Regions from separate parts of the Rossellomorea sp. GQ25 genome, predicted to be linked through region 3. Evidence: riboswitches for the same ligand, from Rfam matches in the RefSeq annotation. Region 3 holds a riboswitch; each other region holds the start of a gene.

Region 1 (3,798 bases), on a different contig from region 3:
AGCAGCCGCCTTCGATATTGAATACACCGTTCGGAGACCATCCGTGCTCATCATCGCCGATTAAACGACGGTTTGGATCTGCGGACAATGTTGTTTTTCCTGTGCCGGATAAACCGAAGAACAATGCCACATCTCCTTCACGTCCGACATTTGAAGAACAGTGCATGGAAAGGATATCGGATTCGGGAAGCACGTAGTTCATGACAGAGAAGATCGATTTCTTCATTTCACCTGCATACTCAGTTCCGCCAATTAAGACAATTCTTCTTTCAAATGATACAATGATAAATGTTTCAGAGTGAGTTCCGTCTACTGCTGGATCTGCCTTGAAGTTCGGGGCAGAAACGACGGTGAATTCTGATTGATGACCCTTTAGCTCTTCTTGTGTAGGGCGAATGAATAATTGGTGAGCGAAAAGATTATGCCAAGCGAATTCGTTGATCACTTGAATCGGTAGTCTATGTTTTGGGTCAGCACCTGCGAACCCTTTAAATGAAAATACTTCTTCTTTTTCTTTTAAGTAATCTAATACTTTTGTATATAGTTTATCGAATGATTCTGAAGAGATTGGTTGATTGACAGAACCCCACTCAATCTTATCCTTCGTGGATGGTTCTTCTACAATGAATTTATCCTTAGGAGAGCGTCCTGTGTATTTACCAGTTTCTGCTCTGACTGCACCTGATGATGTTAAAACGCCTTCATTTCGTTGAAGGACTTTTTCAACTAGTTGGGAAACAGATAATTGTTCCTGAATGTTTTGACCGTTAAGTAATTCTGTTAATTCATTAGACATGCTCACTGAATTCATTAGAACCCTTCCTTTATATAAATTTAATGATCTCGTTTGCTTCACAAAAATAGTATAACACAATTGAACCATTAGTCTATACTATTTATTCAATTTTATAATGTGTCTTCATATTGTCACATTTTTCGTCCAAATATAGCTTGTATCTTCTTATATATATGTAAAAAATATCATAATGTTTAGCCTCATTACCTAATTAGGTTATTTTATGAGGACAAGTTAGGTTGGAATCATGAAAGGAGTAAGCTTGAATGGTTAAACATGTCACTCGAAAAAAAGTTGACACCCTTTGTCCTAAACGTTATCATTGTTCCTTGAACGGATACTCTTATCCTGAGCTGGTGGAGGGAGCAGACCCTATGAAACCCAGCAACCTGCTAAATAGTGAATGGATCCTTTCTGTCTGAAACGATCCGATTAAGCGAAGGTGCTAAACTGAGGCAAGGTCTATGAACCTTGAACGATAAGAGAGAAAAGGCGCGGCTATGATCTGAAACCTTTCCTCTAATGCTTTTTTCGGGGAAGGGTTTTTTCTGTTTATAGTGGATCAAATGCACATAATTCATGATTTTCTTATAAAAAATTCATGTTTACTTCATACTACTTAGGGAAATGAGTACCGTATCTGTTTAATGTTTTGTTAGACCAAAGTCTAGCAATTACGCTTAAGGAGGAACCTTGATGTCAACTAAACGTCGTCTGTTTACATCTGAGTCCGTAACCGAAGGACATCCAGATAAAATTTGTGACCAAATCTCTGATTCAATTCTTGATGCAATTCTTACAAATGATCCGAATGCTCGTGTAGCATGTGAAACCTCTGTTACGACGGGTCTTGTTCTTGTTGCAGGTGAAATTACAACGAGTACATATGTCGATATTCCAAAAATCGTTCGTGAAACGATCCGTGAAATTGGCTACACTCGTGCAAAATATGGCTTTGATGCTGAAACATGTGCCGTATTAACATCCATCGATGAGCAATCTGCTGATATCGCTCAAGGTGTAGATCAGGCACTTGAAGCCCGTGAAGGTCAAATGACAGATGAAGAAATCGATGCAATCGGTGCAGGTGACCAGGGGTTAATGTTTGGGTTCGCTTGTAATGAAACGAAAGAGCTTATGCCTCTTCCGATTTCCCTTGCACACAAAATCTCCCGTCGTTTAACAGAAGTTCGTAAAGAAGAGATCCTTCCTTACCTGCGTCCCGATGGAAAAACTCAAGTAACGGTTGAATATGATGAAAACGATAAGCCGGTTCGTATTGACACGATCGTTATCTCAACTCAGCATCACCCTGAAGTGACGCTTGAGCAAATCCAACGTAACTTAAAAGAATATGTCATCGACCCTGTTGTACCGAAAGAACTGATCGATGAGCAAACAAAATACTTCATCAACCCAACTGGTCGTTTCGTTATCGGCGGTCCACAAGGTGATGCAGGGTTAACAGGCCGTAAAATCATCGTTGACACATACGGCGGATACGCTCGTCACGGTGGCGGTGCATTCTCTGGTAAGGATGCAACGAAAGTGGACCGTTCAGCGGCTTATGCAGCACGTTATGTAGCGAAGAACATTGTGGCAGCTGGTTTAGCTGAAAAATGTGAAGTTCAATTAGCGTATGCGATTGGGGTTGCTCAACCGGTATCCATCTCCGTTGATACATTTGGAACAGGAAAAGTATCAGAAGACGTACTAATTGATGTTGTTCGCAATAATTTTGACCTGCGTCCTGCAGGAATCATCAAAATGCTGGACCTTCGTCGTCCGATCTACAAGCAGACAGCTGCTTACGGACACTTTGGCCGTAACGATATTGATCTTCCTTGGGAGCGTACAAACAAAGCAGAAGCATTAAAAGCGGAAGCGTTAAGCGAATAAGGAAAGATAGAGATAGAAGGGACCAACACTTTTTTAGGGTGTTGGTCTTTTTGGCAATTTCGGATTTGGCGAAGCTTGTTGGTTCGTGTCGAATGTCAGATGAACCCTAAGTAGAAGATCCACCCCTTTTTTCCCCAGTCACACATGAAAAAATTCCATGAGTAATCTAATGAAGGTTGGGGTATCCCAAGTATAGGATATTAAAATGGTTTGATGCTTTTATAATATTGTCCTTTTTCTGCGTATTCTTTCGAAATTCGCTTCATTTCGCTAATATCATGTTCATTTAACTCTCTCACTACTTTTGCTGGACGACCGAATGCCAGCGTGTTGGGAGGAATGACTTTCCCTTGTGGAACAAGGCTTCCCGCCCCAATAAATGCTCCTTCACCAATTTCAGCATTATCGAGAATGATCGACCCCATTCCGATTAGAGCTTTTTTTCGGATTTTGCAGCTATGTAGAATCACTCCATGACCTATGGTTACTTCATCTTCAAGAATAAGAGGGTTATTTGGACTCTGATGAAGCATGGAATTATCCTGTATATTTACTTTATTACCGATTTTTGTTGGAGCCACATCCCCTCTGATGACGGTGTTAAACCAGATGCTGGACTCTTCACCGATCTCCACATCCCCGGAGATGGTCACATAATCGGCAATGTATGCCGAGTGAGCGATGATTGGTTTTTTATCATAATATGGATAGAGCATTTTTTACTACCCCTTTCAATAATATTTACTATAATAATGGTAGCAGAATTCATTCACATAGAGAACTATTAAGGAGGAATTGCCATGTGGAAATGGGAAACAGATCAAGAAGCAAAGGCAGTCATCGTTATCATTCATGGAGCAATGGAGCATCATGGTCGGTACGGTTGGCTCATTGAAATGTGGCGTGCAGCAGGCTATCATGTCATCATGGGGGATTTACCGGGTCAGGGTATGACATCGAGAAGTAAAAGAGGACATATTGATGCGTTTGATGAATATATAGTGGAAGTGAAAGATTGGGTACAGGCAGCTTATCAATTTGAATTGCCTGTATTTGTGATTGGACATAGTATGGGTGGGCTTGTTGCGGTTCGTATGCTTCAG
Region 2 (3,798 bases), on a different contig from region 3:
AGCCTTGTGCATCAGGTGATACTATTGATTGAAAATTCCCTCATCATTCTATGCTTGACTTCTTTCTTTGAGGAAGGTAGTATTTTATTTGGGCTCCTTAAAAAAGGACGAATTACGTATACAACGCTCCCCTTACATGTTTGTAAGTGGGGCTTTTTTTATTTTATAAGAAGTAAGCTTTGACGTAATAGGGTATTGTCTATTCCTTTATGTGTGGCGGATCGATTCTTTAAGACCCCTTACATTTTTATGTATATTGATAATAAGAGGCTGTCTTTTAGCTGGTTTATGCAGATGAATTTATTTTAAGAGAATGGACTTGTCCTTCTTTGAACAAGATAAATTCATGACATACCTACATAGGAGACACCCTCTACTTTTTTTGAACCAAACTTACTTTGAAGGGGGACATATACATGACTAAGTATATTTTCGTAACAGGCGGCGTAGTGTCGTCACTAGGGAAAGGGATCACAGCAGCGTCCCTTGGAAGACTATTGAAAAACCGTGGAGTGAGTGTCACGATCCAGAAGTTCGATCCATACATCAATTTGGATCCGGGAACAATGAGTCCCTATCAGCACGGTGAAGTGTTCGTAACAGATGATGGTGCGGAAACGGATCTTGACTTAGGTCACTATGAGCGTTTCGTTGATATTAACCTAACGAAATACAGCTCTGTCACAACGGGGAAAATCTATTCAACTGTACTGAAAAAAGAACGTCGTGGTGATTATCTTGGTGGTACTGTACAAGTTATTCCACACATCACAAACGAAATCAAAGAACGCGTATACCGCGCTGGACGTGAGACGAATTCAGATGTCGTGATCACGGAAATCGGTGGAACGGTAGGGGATATCGAATCTCTGCCATTCCTTGAAGCGATTCGCCAGATCAAAAGCGACGTAGGCCGTGACAATGTGATGTACATCCACTGTACTCTTGTACCTTACATCAAAGCAGCGGGTGAAATGAAAACGAAACCGACTCAGCACAGCGTAAAAGAGCTTCGCAGTCTTGGTATCCAGCCAAATGTCATCGTTGTACGTACAGAAATGCCAATGACTCAGGACATGAAAGACAAAATCGCGTTATTCTGTGATATCGATAAACATGCTGTAATCGAAGCAATGGACGCAGACACACTATACTCTATACCACTTGCGCTTCAGGATCAAAAGCTTGATGAAATCACATGTCAGCATTTAAAGCTGAACTGCCATGAAGCAGATATGACCGAGTGGAATGAGCTTGTTGATCGTGTGAAAAATCTTTCCCGTAAAACAACGATCGCCCTCGTAGGGAAATATGTTGAATTACAAGATGCGTATATCTCAGTAGTGGAAGCCCTTCGTCACGCCGGATATCATTTCGATAGTGACATTGAAGTAAGATGGTTGAACTCTGAGCTTGTCGACAAAGAAAACGTAGCAGAAAAACTGGCAGACGTAGATGGAATCCTTGTACCAGGCGGTTTCGGTGACCGTGGGGTAGAGGGGAAAATCGCTGCGACTCAATATGCCCGTGAAAACAAGATTCCTTTCCTTGGAATCTGCCTTGGAATGCAGCTTGCGTCTGTAGAATATGCACGTAATGTCCTTGGATTGGATGGAGCTCACTCTGCGGAGTTGAACCCTGATACACCATACCCGGTCATCGACCTGTTACCGGAACAAAAGGACATCGAAGACCTTGGCGGGACACTGCGCCTTGGACTATACCCATGTAAGCTGACAAAAGGTTCAAAAGCCTATGCAGCTTATGATGGAGAAGTGGTTTACGAGCGTCACCGTCACCGCTTCGAATTCAACAATCACTACCGCGAGCAAATGGAAAAAGCCGGCTTCATCTTCTCAGGCACTAGTCCTGATGGCCGTCTTGTGGAAATCATCGAGCTAAGCGACCACCCATGGTTCGTCGCGTCTCAATTCCACCCTGAATTCACATCACGCCCGACACGCCCGCAGCCTCTATTTAGAGACTTCGTGGAAGCATCACTGGCGTATGGTGAGAAATAAGATTTGATTTTGGAACTGCTCTCCCTGGTTTGGGAGGGCGGTTTTTTTGTTTTATAGGGTGCGGAATTTGTCGACGGGTAGGAAATGGATGCTTTGAGCGGGAAGTATACACTTATGATGGCTGGTTAGAGTCATGAAATGGGTGTGGGTGGCTGTTTTTTAAGGGGAATTGGAGTTTATCGACAGTTATTGAGATTTATCAACCGAAATTCAAATTTATCGACCGTTAATCGGATTTATCAACCGTATTTTCAATATATCAACCTAATTTTCAGGCGACCGTTCTACAACTAACGACAAATTTCGCGATTCTCCTCCTTACTCCCATCTAGAAAATTCCCTAAAAAGAATATTGACAATATTCCCACATATCGTTAACATATCGTTTATAGCGCATGCGAACTATACCAAATTTCATAATCTCTTATAAAGAGTTGGCAGAGGGACTGGCCCGATGACGCCCGGCAACCTACCGTACACACGGAAAGGTGCTAAGACCTGCAGGAAGAATTTCCTGAGTGATAAGAGTACGTTTATTTATACATAAACCTCTTTTCTCTTGGGAAAAGGGGTTTTTTTATTTGAAAAATTGAGGCATATCACCTCGGGAGGAGAAAAGAAAGATGAAAAAAACGACATCATTACTCGTATTACTCGTACTTATTTTCAGTTTAGCAGCTTGTCAGCCAAAGGTATCCCAGGAGGCTGGCGCGGAGAGTGGAGAAAAGAAGGAAGCGACTTCTGATCATCCATTAGCCAATAAAAAGATCGCACTTATTATGCAAATCAATTTAGGGACATTTTCCGCTCAATACATAGAAGGTGTCAAAGAGCAGGTAGAGAAGTTTGGTGGAAAGGTTCAAGTATTTACGTCTGAAGGAGACCTGGCAAAAATGTCTTCTAACCTGGATGCAGCCATCAATCAAAAGTTTGATGGGATCCTCATCGATCATGGGACGAAAGAAGCACTGCAATCAGGAGTAGAAAAGGCGAAGGAACAAAACATTCCGGTTGTCGTGTTTGATGCGGATGTTGCTTCAGAAGAGGTGACGGTGCTCGAACAGGGGGACCAGCAAATGGCGGAACAAACCTTGACGAAGCTTTCAGATGAGCTTGGCGGCAAAGGTGAAATCGTGAAGATTTGGGTTGCAGGCTTTGCCCCGATGGAAAGACGCCAAGTAGCCTATCAGGATTTTTTAGAAAAAAATCCTGATATTAAAGAGGTGGCAGCCTTTGGAGCGGCTACTCAGAATACGGCACTGGATACCCAGGCTCAAATGGAGGCGATTTTGAAACAGTACCCGAATAAAGGTGACATCGATGCTGTCTGGGCTGCTTGGGATGAATTTGCGAAAGGCGCCGTACGGGCAATCGAAGCAGCAGGGAGAGATGAAATCAAAGTATATGGAATCGACATGAGTGATGAAGACCTGCAAATTATTCAAAAAGATGGAAGCCCGTGGGTAGCATCGGCAGCTGTCGACCCGAAAGATATTGGCCGCGTGCAGGTCCGTTTCTTATATCAGAAGCTTAATGGGGAAGAAACGCCTGAGAAAGTAAAGCTTGAGCCGGTATTTATTGAAAAGGAAGCATTGCCTGAAGAAACGATCACGACAGATCAATTACACAAGCATGTTGAGGGCTGGGGAGCAAGTGAACAAGGTTATACAGATGAATTGAAAAAGCTTGAAGGATCGTTTACAGAGTAGAAAGGAGTTAGAAGCGATGACGTCTCCACTGTTAGAAATGATTGATATCAATAAAACCTTCTCAGGAG
Region 3 (3,798 bases):
TCGGTGCACAATTCACACCAACCGCAGCGATTTGTTCATCATCATTGAACACGCGCGCGCACTCTTCAATTCCCGTTCCATCACTTATCGTCTCTCCATCCTTTAATGAAAAAGACAGCCAGGCACAGGTATCTGGAAATTCTTTCAAAAGAGAAGCGAGCACCTTTGCTTCCTGCAAGGACGGGATGGTTTCGAATGCCAACAAATCAGCACCCGCCTCCACTAATGCCTCGATTCTGGGAAAATGGAAATCTGCTAAATGTTGATCACTTACTCCATAGTTTCCAACGTATTCAGAGCCGTCAGCAAGGTATGCCCCGTAAGGTCCTACAGAACCTGCAACGATTGGTTTCGGCCGATTCGAATTTCCCACCTCTTCCTTCCAAAAGTCATCCCGAGCCTGTTTGGCAAGATAAACCGTTTTCTTGATTAATTCCAGCGCTTCAGGTTTCTCTATTCCGCTCTTTCGAAAACCATTCACCGTTGCCTGGTAGCTGGCTGTAATCGCACAATCGGCTCCTGCACGGAAATAATCAGCATGAACCTTCTCAATCGCTTCCGGCTTTTCAAGGAGTACACGGGCAGACCAAAGGGGATCGTTTAAATCGCAGCCATGGGATTCTAGCTCTGTGGCTAATGCTCCATCTAAAATAAGTGGGGAATGTTTTTGTAAAATAGCCTCAATGGGATTTAGCTTCAGTTGATTCGACATAACCTGTTCCTCTTTTCTTAACGTATTGTGTTAGATAATAGCTTCCATAGCAAAGGGCGATAAACGGGATTCCGCAATAAAGGGCTATCCTCTGAGTGGGATCAAAGGCAATGCCGATACAGGAAGCGAGACAAAGCAGAAATGACGCAATGGGAACGAGTGGATAGAGCGGCGTCCGATAAGCCAGGTCTTTCACATCGTTTCCTTCCCTTATGTACTGTCTTCGAAATAGAAATTGGGCAGCACTAATGCTCATCCACACGATCACCACCGCAAGACCTGAGACCGAAACCAATACGATGTAGACCGTCCCCGGGGCAATGATGCTTGAAAGCAAGGCCAGACCTCCTCCAAGCATGCTGAAAACAATCGCATTGAGAGGGACTCCCCTATCAGTCAATTTGGCAAAAATCGGTGAGATCGTTTGCTTATCAGCCAGTGACCATAGCATTCTGGAAGAAGCATATAGACCAGAGTTTGCCGCTGATAAAATGGCCGTTATGATCACAAAATTCATGATATCGGCTGCGTAAGGGATTCCAATCCGTCCAAGCACCGCTACGAAAGGACTTTCCAATACACCGGCTGACTGGCTCGGTAATAAAGCAGATAATACTACAATCGTCCCTACATAAAAGATGATCAATCTCACAAGAGTGGTGCGGATAGCTTTAGGAATCGATTTTGATGGATTCTCTGTTTCTCCCGCCGCAACCCCGATCAATTCTGTTCCTGAAAAGGCAAAATTCACGGCAAGCATGGTCATCAAGATGGCAAATGCCCCATTCGGAAACAACCCTGAACTTGTGATATTCGAAATAAACGGAGCCGGCTCTGAATGACTGAGAGGGATGAACCCGACGATCGCCCCTGCCCCAATCACAATAAACGCAACAATCGCAATCACTTTTACTAAAGAAAACCAAAATTCAGATTCAGCAAAAAAACGCACTGACAACGCATTAAGTACAAAAATCAACGCAGCAAAGACCGCGCTCCAAATCCATACACTAATCGAAGGAAACCAACGCTGCATCATCAAGCCAGCCGCCGTAAACTCCGACCCCAATGCCACTGTCCATGTCAGCCAATATAACCAGCCCACGGTGTAACCGGTCCCTGGACCAATGAACTTTGTAGCATAACTATGAAAGGATCCTGTCTCCGGCATATGGACAGAAAGCTCGCCTAAACAAAGCATCACAAGATACACCACCAGTGCCCCAATCAAATAAGCAAGGATCGTCCCAAACGGTCCAGCCTGATGAATCGTATACCCCGAACTCAAGAAAAGCCCGGTTCCGATCACCCCTCCAAGAGACAGCATCACCAAATGACGCGTCTTCATCTTTCTTTTAAAACTCTGTCCTGCGTTTTCCATACAAAACACCCTTCCTTCTATATTTATTGCGGAATGGGTGAACAAACAAAAAACGCACCCTAAACGAGTGCGTCACCGACAAATAAAAGATTGCTCCTATCTATCAGGGTTTGAATCACCCGCTGGAATTAGCACAGTATCTTCACAGACCTGTTGCTGCGGCTTCAAAGGGCCAGTCCCTCCACCTCTCTGGATAAGAAAATATTTTGATTTTTTAAAACTTTATCAATATATCGGAATAATGTCAAGACCATGAAATAGATTAGTAGCCCAGCCTATAGTGCATCTGATATCGAGGTTCTTCGTGACGAAGAGTTATCAGAGCATCCATTCGTTTCAAAGGTGGAGCCAGATCTTTTAAGTGAAGTTGTAACAGTCGATGAGCTGATGCAACGGATGAAGGACAAAAGATTCCGAAACCGCAAATGTCGATTATAATATTGGACCAAGGTTTCGTAGCAGGAATCAGAAATTATTTACGATCCGAAATCATGTTTGTTTCTGGCTTACACCTTTCCCTTCGTCCGGTCGACTGTACGGAGAATCAAATGAAGAAAGCAGCTCATGCCATCATGGATTTAGTGAAGCAATCGTACGAAACTGTTGGAAATACGAATGATCTCGACCTTGCACAGAAATTGAAGGCAGAAGGAGTGAAGCGCTCCCGTATCGATAGGAGCGTCATTTGACCATTGACCAGGTTGTCATTACATATCATGAAGCTGGGTATCAGGGAAAAGATGTTTTTTATGTAATCTTTGTTTTGAGCTATGTGAGTACTGATTCCCCCTTCACATAAGAAATCAGATGAGGAATTCAGCTCACTGTCTTTTCTTTTATTTTTCTTATATTTTTTTAAGATACTCATGTACTACCCCTCGGAAACCAAAGTTGTGTATAATTTCTCCTAAAAACCTTTCCCTATACGTAGCCCAAAGGATCTTAAGATACCCTTTTGGTTACGATACCTTATAAAAAAAACCCATTTCATCAGCTTCCTCCTACCTGACAAAATGAGCTTTTCGCTTATTCTACATCCCGTATTTTTTTCGATAAAAATCATGTTTCGGGTGAAACAACTCTTCATCAGAGTTCCTGACATCTGAGAAATGCTCGACATTATAATGGCCATTCAACGCACGGTTATGATGCTGGATGATCTGCTCCGCCTTTAATACAGATGAGTCCGTCGTCGAATGACCATCCGCTACCAGTGTTACATCCAATCCATTAACGGTTGCATATCGAACAGCGGTGTCGATACAATATTCCGTTTGACACCCCATCACTACAACATGCTTAACCTTTTGATCTGTTAAAAAGCTGAGTAGTGGCGTACCATAAAATGAATTTGTGGCTAATTTATCAAACACAACAGCATCGTCTGGAACAAGAATATCCCGGTGAACGAGAAATCCCTCGCCTTTTCCTCCAGCGACATCCTTATCTCTTATGAAAACGATGTGGACTCCCGTATCAGTGGCCTTTTGGATGACCCGATTGATGGTTTCAACCAGCTTTTCCTTTTGATATACGGCTTGTACCTTTCCATTCCCTTCGATCAATTCCTGCTGGGCATCGATCACGAGCAATGCTTGATTCAATAGAAAAACCCCTTTACCTCATTTTTTCCCTCATGCTATATGGTTGAATTTTATTTGGATTCCTTTCCATTCAAACCGCCCCCTTTCTCATCTATCCTTGA
Region 4 (3,798 bases), on a different contig from region 3:
CACAAATGGTACTTGAGCCTAAGAAATTAGATGTAACCAATAGAGTGACAGGAAAACTTAGAGATGGTGAAGTAGAACTATATTTGGATAATCAGCCAATCGGGAGAATGGCTTTGCCTCTTGACGGAATAACCATGGAGCCGAACTTTGAAGCAAAAGAAAATAAAATTTATCAAAGCTACACATCCACAGAAGGCGATCAAGCAAGATACACCGATTGTGATGAGGGTGGCTGGTGTTAGAGAGGCTCGTGGTGCCAGATTCATTAATGAATCTGGCACCATTCGTATAAGTAGATGGTTTAGGCAAGCCACTTGCACTTTTTTTTATAAACATGAGAAAATATAAGTAGAAAGTGGACATCATCTCTTGTTATTTGAATATACTATCGTAATCTTATTTATGAAAGATAAGGTGATGATCATGATGGAACTTGACGAAAAAGTAATCATTGTCGAAGGAACAACTGACAAACGAAAAGTAAAAGATATCATTAAAGAACCGATTGAAATTATTTGCACAAACGGGACCATTAGCATTACGAAAATGGACGAACTCATTGACGCTTTATTGGAAAGGGATGTCTATATATTAGTAGATGCTGATGATGCAGGTGAAAAACTACGCAAGCAATTTAAACGTGAGTTTCCTGAAGCTGAACATTTGTATATTGATCGTATGTACAAGGAAGTGGCCGCAGCTCCGGAGTATCACCTCGCGTCAGTGCTTATTGGAGCCAATATCGACGTTCATAAAGAATTTCTAGGAAAAAGGATGATCTAGTTTTGATTGAGGTAAGTAGTACCGGAACTTTAAAACAATCGATTGAAGACCATGCGTTCGAAGCTGTTTATCTTTATACACCGATGTGTGGTACCTGTCAGGTTGCAAGCAAGATGATTGACGTAGTGGAGAAGCTTCCACAATCCTTTCATTTTTCGAAGGCCAACTTGAATTACTTGCCCCAATTTGCAGAAGAGCAATCCATCGAAAGTGTACCCTGCCTACTTTTATTTAAGGATGGCGTCGAAAAGGAAAGGGTTTATGCCTTTCAATCCGTGCCATTTTTATATGAAACCCTAAATGAGACCGCGGATAGTTAGAGGGATAAGAGACCTTTTGGGAGAAGGTCTTTTTTATTTGTCTGATTTCACCTATTTCCTCATAAATCCAATTATAGAACGATTTTCTTTCTACAAACGAAGACATATTTCTCGGGAAATGTTGCGAATGACATCATTTTTTGACCAGAAATTATCCAAATTCTTACTGTTCGACAAATTAGATGGATCGGTTCAAAACATGTCGAGAAAGTATTGAAGGGGAAAATACCTAAAAGTGGAATTGTTATTATATAGAAGTTTCACTGGGAGGGTACTCATGAGAATATATTTAGAGGAATTAGTAGATCAGTGTCATTCAAGATATCACTTACGACTCTTATTTCCAGACGCCCCATTTATTCTTCATTTTGATTGTGGAAGTGACGTGTACGGCATTATTATTTCGAGTAAGAGGTGCGCTGTATTAGATGATATAAGTGGTGATGCTCACTTCGTCATTGAAGGAATGGAGGACACAGTGGTTTCTCTACTCACAGGGGAAGAACGGTTGTCTCAACTGATTGAGGACGGAGCCCTGGAAATAAGGGGAGGGTATCGTCCGCTATTATTTGTGGAGTCGGTCCTTTGGCTAACGAGATCCAGAGAAAAAGAGCCGGTTGAAGTCTAAACATCAAGCTGAAAAAATAATTGACACACTCTAAATCAGGTGATAGAATCTCTCTTGTAGCAAATTTTCAGAGTCTTTAACTATTCCAAATAATTAAATAATATACTTTACTCTTATTAAGAGAGGTGGAGGGACGTGCCCTTTGAAGCCCGGCAACCGTCAATGAAAATTGAAATGGTGCCAATTCACTCAAAGCATTTGCTTTGAAAGATGAGAGAAAGGATAGTCCTATATGATTATGCCTTTCTGCTTATCGCAGGAAGGCATTTTTTATTGCTTCAGAAAAAGGAGCAGGAAACATCAGGTGAATACAACAATAATTCTGATTAAACAGCTCGTTTTACTCCGAAAGAAGGTGGAATACAACATGATTACCATTTCAGATGTGAAGAAAATATATCAATCCAAATCGGGTCCGATCTCAGCCGTTGATGGGGTCGATATTGATATTGCCCAAGGGGAAATTTTTGGAGTGATTGGCTATAGTGGAGCAGGTAAGAGTACGCTGATTCGCATGCTCAATGGTCTCGAAGTTCCTACAGATGGAATAGTGGACGTGAATGGTCAAATCGTTTCCCAAGTAAAGGGTAAAAAGCTTCGGGAAGCAAGACGGTCAATAGGCATGATCTTTCAACACTTTAATCTCCTCTGGTCTCGTACTGTATTAGAAAATATACAGTTCCCATTAGAAATTGCTGGCGTTTCAAAGAAAGAGAGAGTCCATAGAGCCAATGAATTATTGAAGCTTGTAGGCTTGGAAGGCAGAGGAGGTGCCTATCCGTCTCAACTGAGCGGCGGACAGAAACAACGAGTGGGGATTGCGAGGTCGCTTGCTAACAATCCCGATGTCCTTCTATGTGATGAAGCTACTTCCGCTTTAGATCCACAAACAACCGATTCCATCCTTGATTTATTGGTGGATATTAATAAACGCTTAGGGCTGACGATTGTCCTGATCACTCATGAAATGCACGTGATTCAGAAGATCTGTCACCGTGTCGCAGTCATGGAACAGGGAAAAGTCGTGGAACTCGGGGATGTATTGGAAGTGTTCCGAAATCCAAAAGAGCAAGTTACAAAGCGTTTCGTAAGAGAAGTCTCCCAAGTAAAGGAAACGGGTGAAACCATTGATCACCTATTGACGCAATATCCTAATGGAAAAATGCTGAAATTTACTTTTGTAGGTGAATCAACTGAGCAGCCGCTCATCACCGCGCTGATAAGAAAGTTTGACTTAGAAGTAAACATCCTACAAGGACAAATCTCCCAAACCCAAAAAGGTGCCTATGGAACGTTATTTGTTCACCTTGATGGGGATGAACAAACCATTAAAGATGCATTGGCGTTTGCTGAAGAGCAACTGGTTCAAGTGGAGGTGTTGAGAGGATGATTGAAAATTTATTTCCAAATGTTGATTGGGAGAAGATGTGGGAAGCAACCCTCGAAACCCTGTATATGACCGGGATGTCTGTATTGATTACCTTTGTACTCGGAATGATCCTTGGGATTTTGCTCTTCCTTACTTCAAAGGGAAATCTATGGGATAACAAACTGACATATACGATTACAAGTGCAGTCGTAAATGTGTTCAGATCCATTCCCTTCATTATTTTGATCGTGTTGTTAATTCCATTCACCAAGTTACTATTGGACACAATACGTGGAGCGAATGCAGCTCTGCCGGCACTGATTATCGGAGCTGCTCCGTTTTACGCCCGCATGGTAGAAATTGCTTTAAGAGAAGTGAACAAAGGCGTCATCGAAGCCGCGAAAGCAATGGGGGCAAAGACTAGCACAATTATATGGAAAGTACTGATACCAGAATCAATGCCTGCTTTGATTTCAGGGATTACGGTGACAGCCATCGCCCTTGTTGGATACACGGCAATGGCCGGGGTCATCGGAGCTGGAGGACTTGGTAACCTAGCTTATTTAGATGGCTTTCAACGAAGCAGGGAAGACGTGACGATCGCCGCAACCATAATGATTTTACTCATTGTGTTTGCGATTCAGATACTGGGTGATTTTTTTACAAATAAATTAGATAAACGATAAAAGGAGAGAAAT

Evidence for each region. Region 3 has a riboswitch for S-adenosylmethionine ahead of mmuP (S-methylmethionine permease). Riboswitches for the same ligand answer to the same signal wherever they lie in the genome.
Region 1: another riboswitch for S-adenosylmethionine. It lies ahead of metK (methionine adenosyltransferase); the one in region 3 lies ahead of mmuP (S-methylmethionine permease).
Region 2: another riboswitch for S-adenosylmethionine. It lies ahead of AC6CIB_RS18585 (sugar ABC transporter substrate-binding protein); the one in region 3 lies ahead of mmuP (S-methylmethionine permease).
Region 4: another riboswitch for S-adenosylmethionine. It lies ahead of AC6CIB_RS12755 (methionine ABC transporter ATP-binding protein); the one in region 3 lies ahead of mmuP (S-methylmethionine permease).

The regions. Positions count from the first base shown of each region.
Region 1 is NZ_JCAXEQ010000009.1:18,337-22,134, forward strand. It holds gene pckA (phosphoenolpyruvate carboxykinase (ATP)) at 1-811, opposite strand, end outside; SAM riboswitch class I at 1,137-1,281, shown strand; gene metK (methionine adenosyltransferase) at 1,493-2,695, shown strand; gene AC6CIB_RS20875 (gamma carbonic anhydrase) at 2,896-3,411, opposite strand; gene AC6CIB_RS20880 (alpha/beta hydrolase) at 3,496-3,798, shown strand, end outside.
Region 2 is NZ_JCAXEQ010000006.1:159,476-163,273, forward strand. It holds gene pyrG (CTP synthase) at 417-2,021, shown strand; SAM riboswitch class I at 2,443-2,549, shown strand; gene AC6CIB_RS18585 (sugar ABC transporter substrate-binding protein) at 2,645-3,730, shown strand; gene AC6CIB_RS18590 (sugar ABC transporter ATP-binding protein) at 3,747-3,798, shown strand, end outside.
Region 3 is NZ_JCAXEQ010000002.1:212,946-216,743, forward strand. It holds gene mmuM (homocysteine S-methyltransferase) at 1-712, opposite strand, end outside; gene mmuP (S-methylmethionine permease) at 681-2,093, opposite strand; SAM riboswitch class I at 2,187-2,293, opposite strand; gene AC6CIB_RS06860 (hypothetical protein) at 2,642-2,782, shown strand; gene AC6CIB_RS06865 (cysteine hydrolase family protein) at 3,125-3,697, opposite strand.
Region 4 is NZ_JCAXEQ010000003.1:390,650-394,447, forward strand. It holds gene AC6CIB_RS12735 (YusG family protein) at 6-242, shown strand; gene AC6CIB_RS12740 (toprim domain-containing protein) at 424-783, shown strand; gene AC6CIB_RS12745 (thioredoxin family protein) at 786-1,103, shown strand; gene AC6CIB_RS12750 (hypothetical protein) at 1,381-1,731, shown strand; SAM riboswitch class I at 1,842-1,948, shown strand; gene AC6CIB_RS12755 (methionine ABC transporter ATP-binding protein) at 2,099-3,121, shown strand; gene AC6CIB_RS12760 (methionine ABC transporter permease) at 3,118-3,786, shown strand.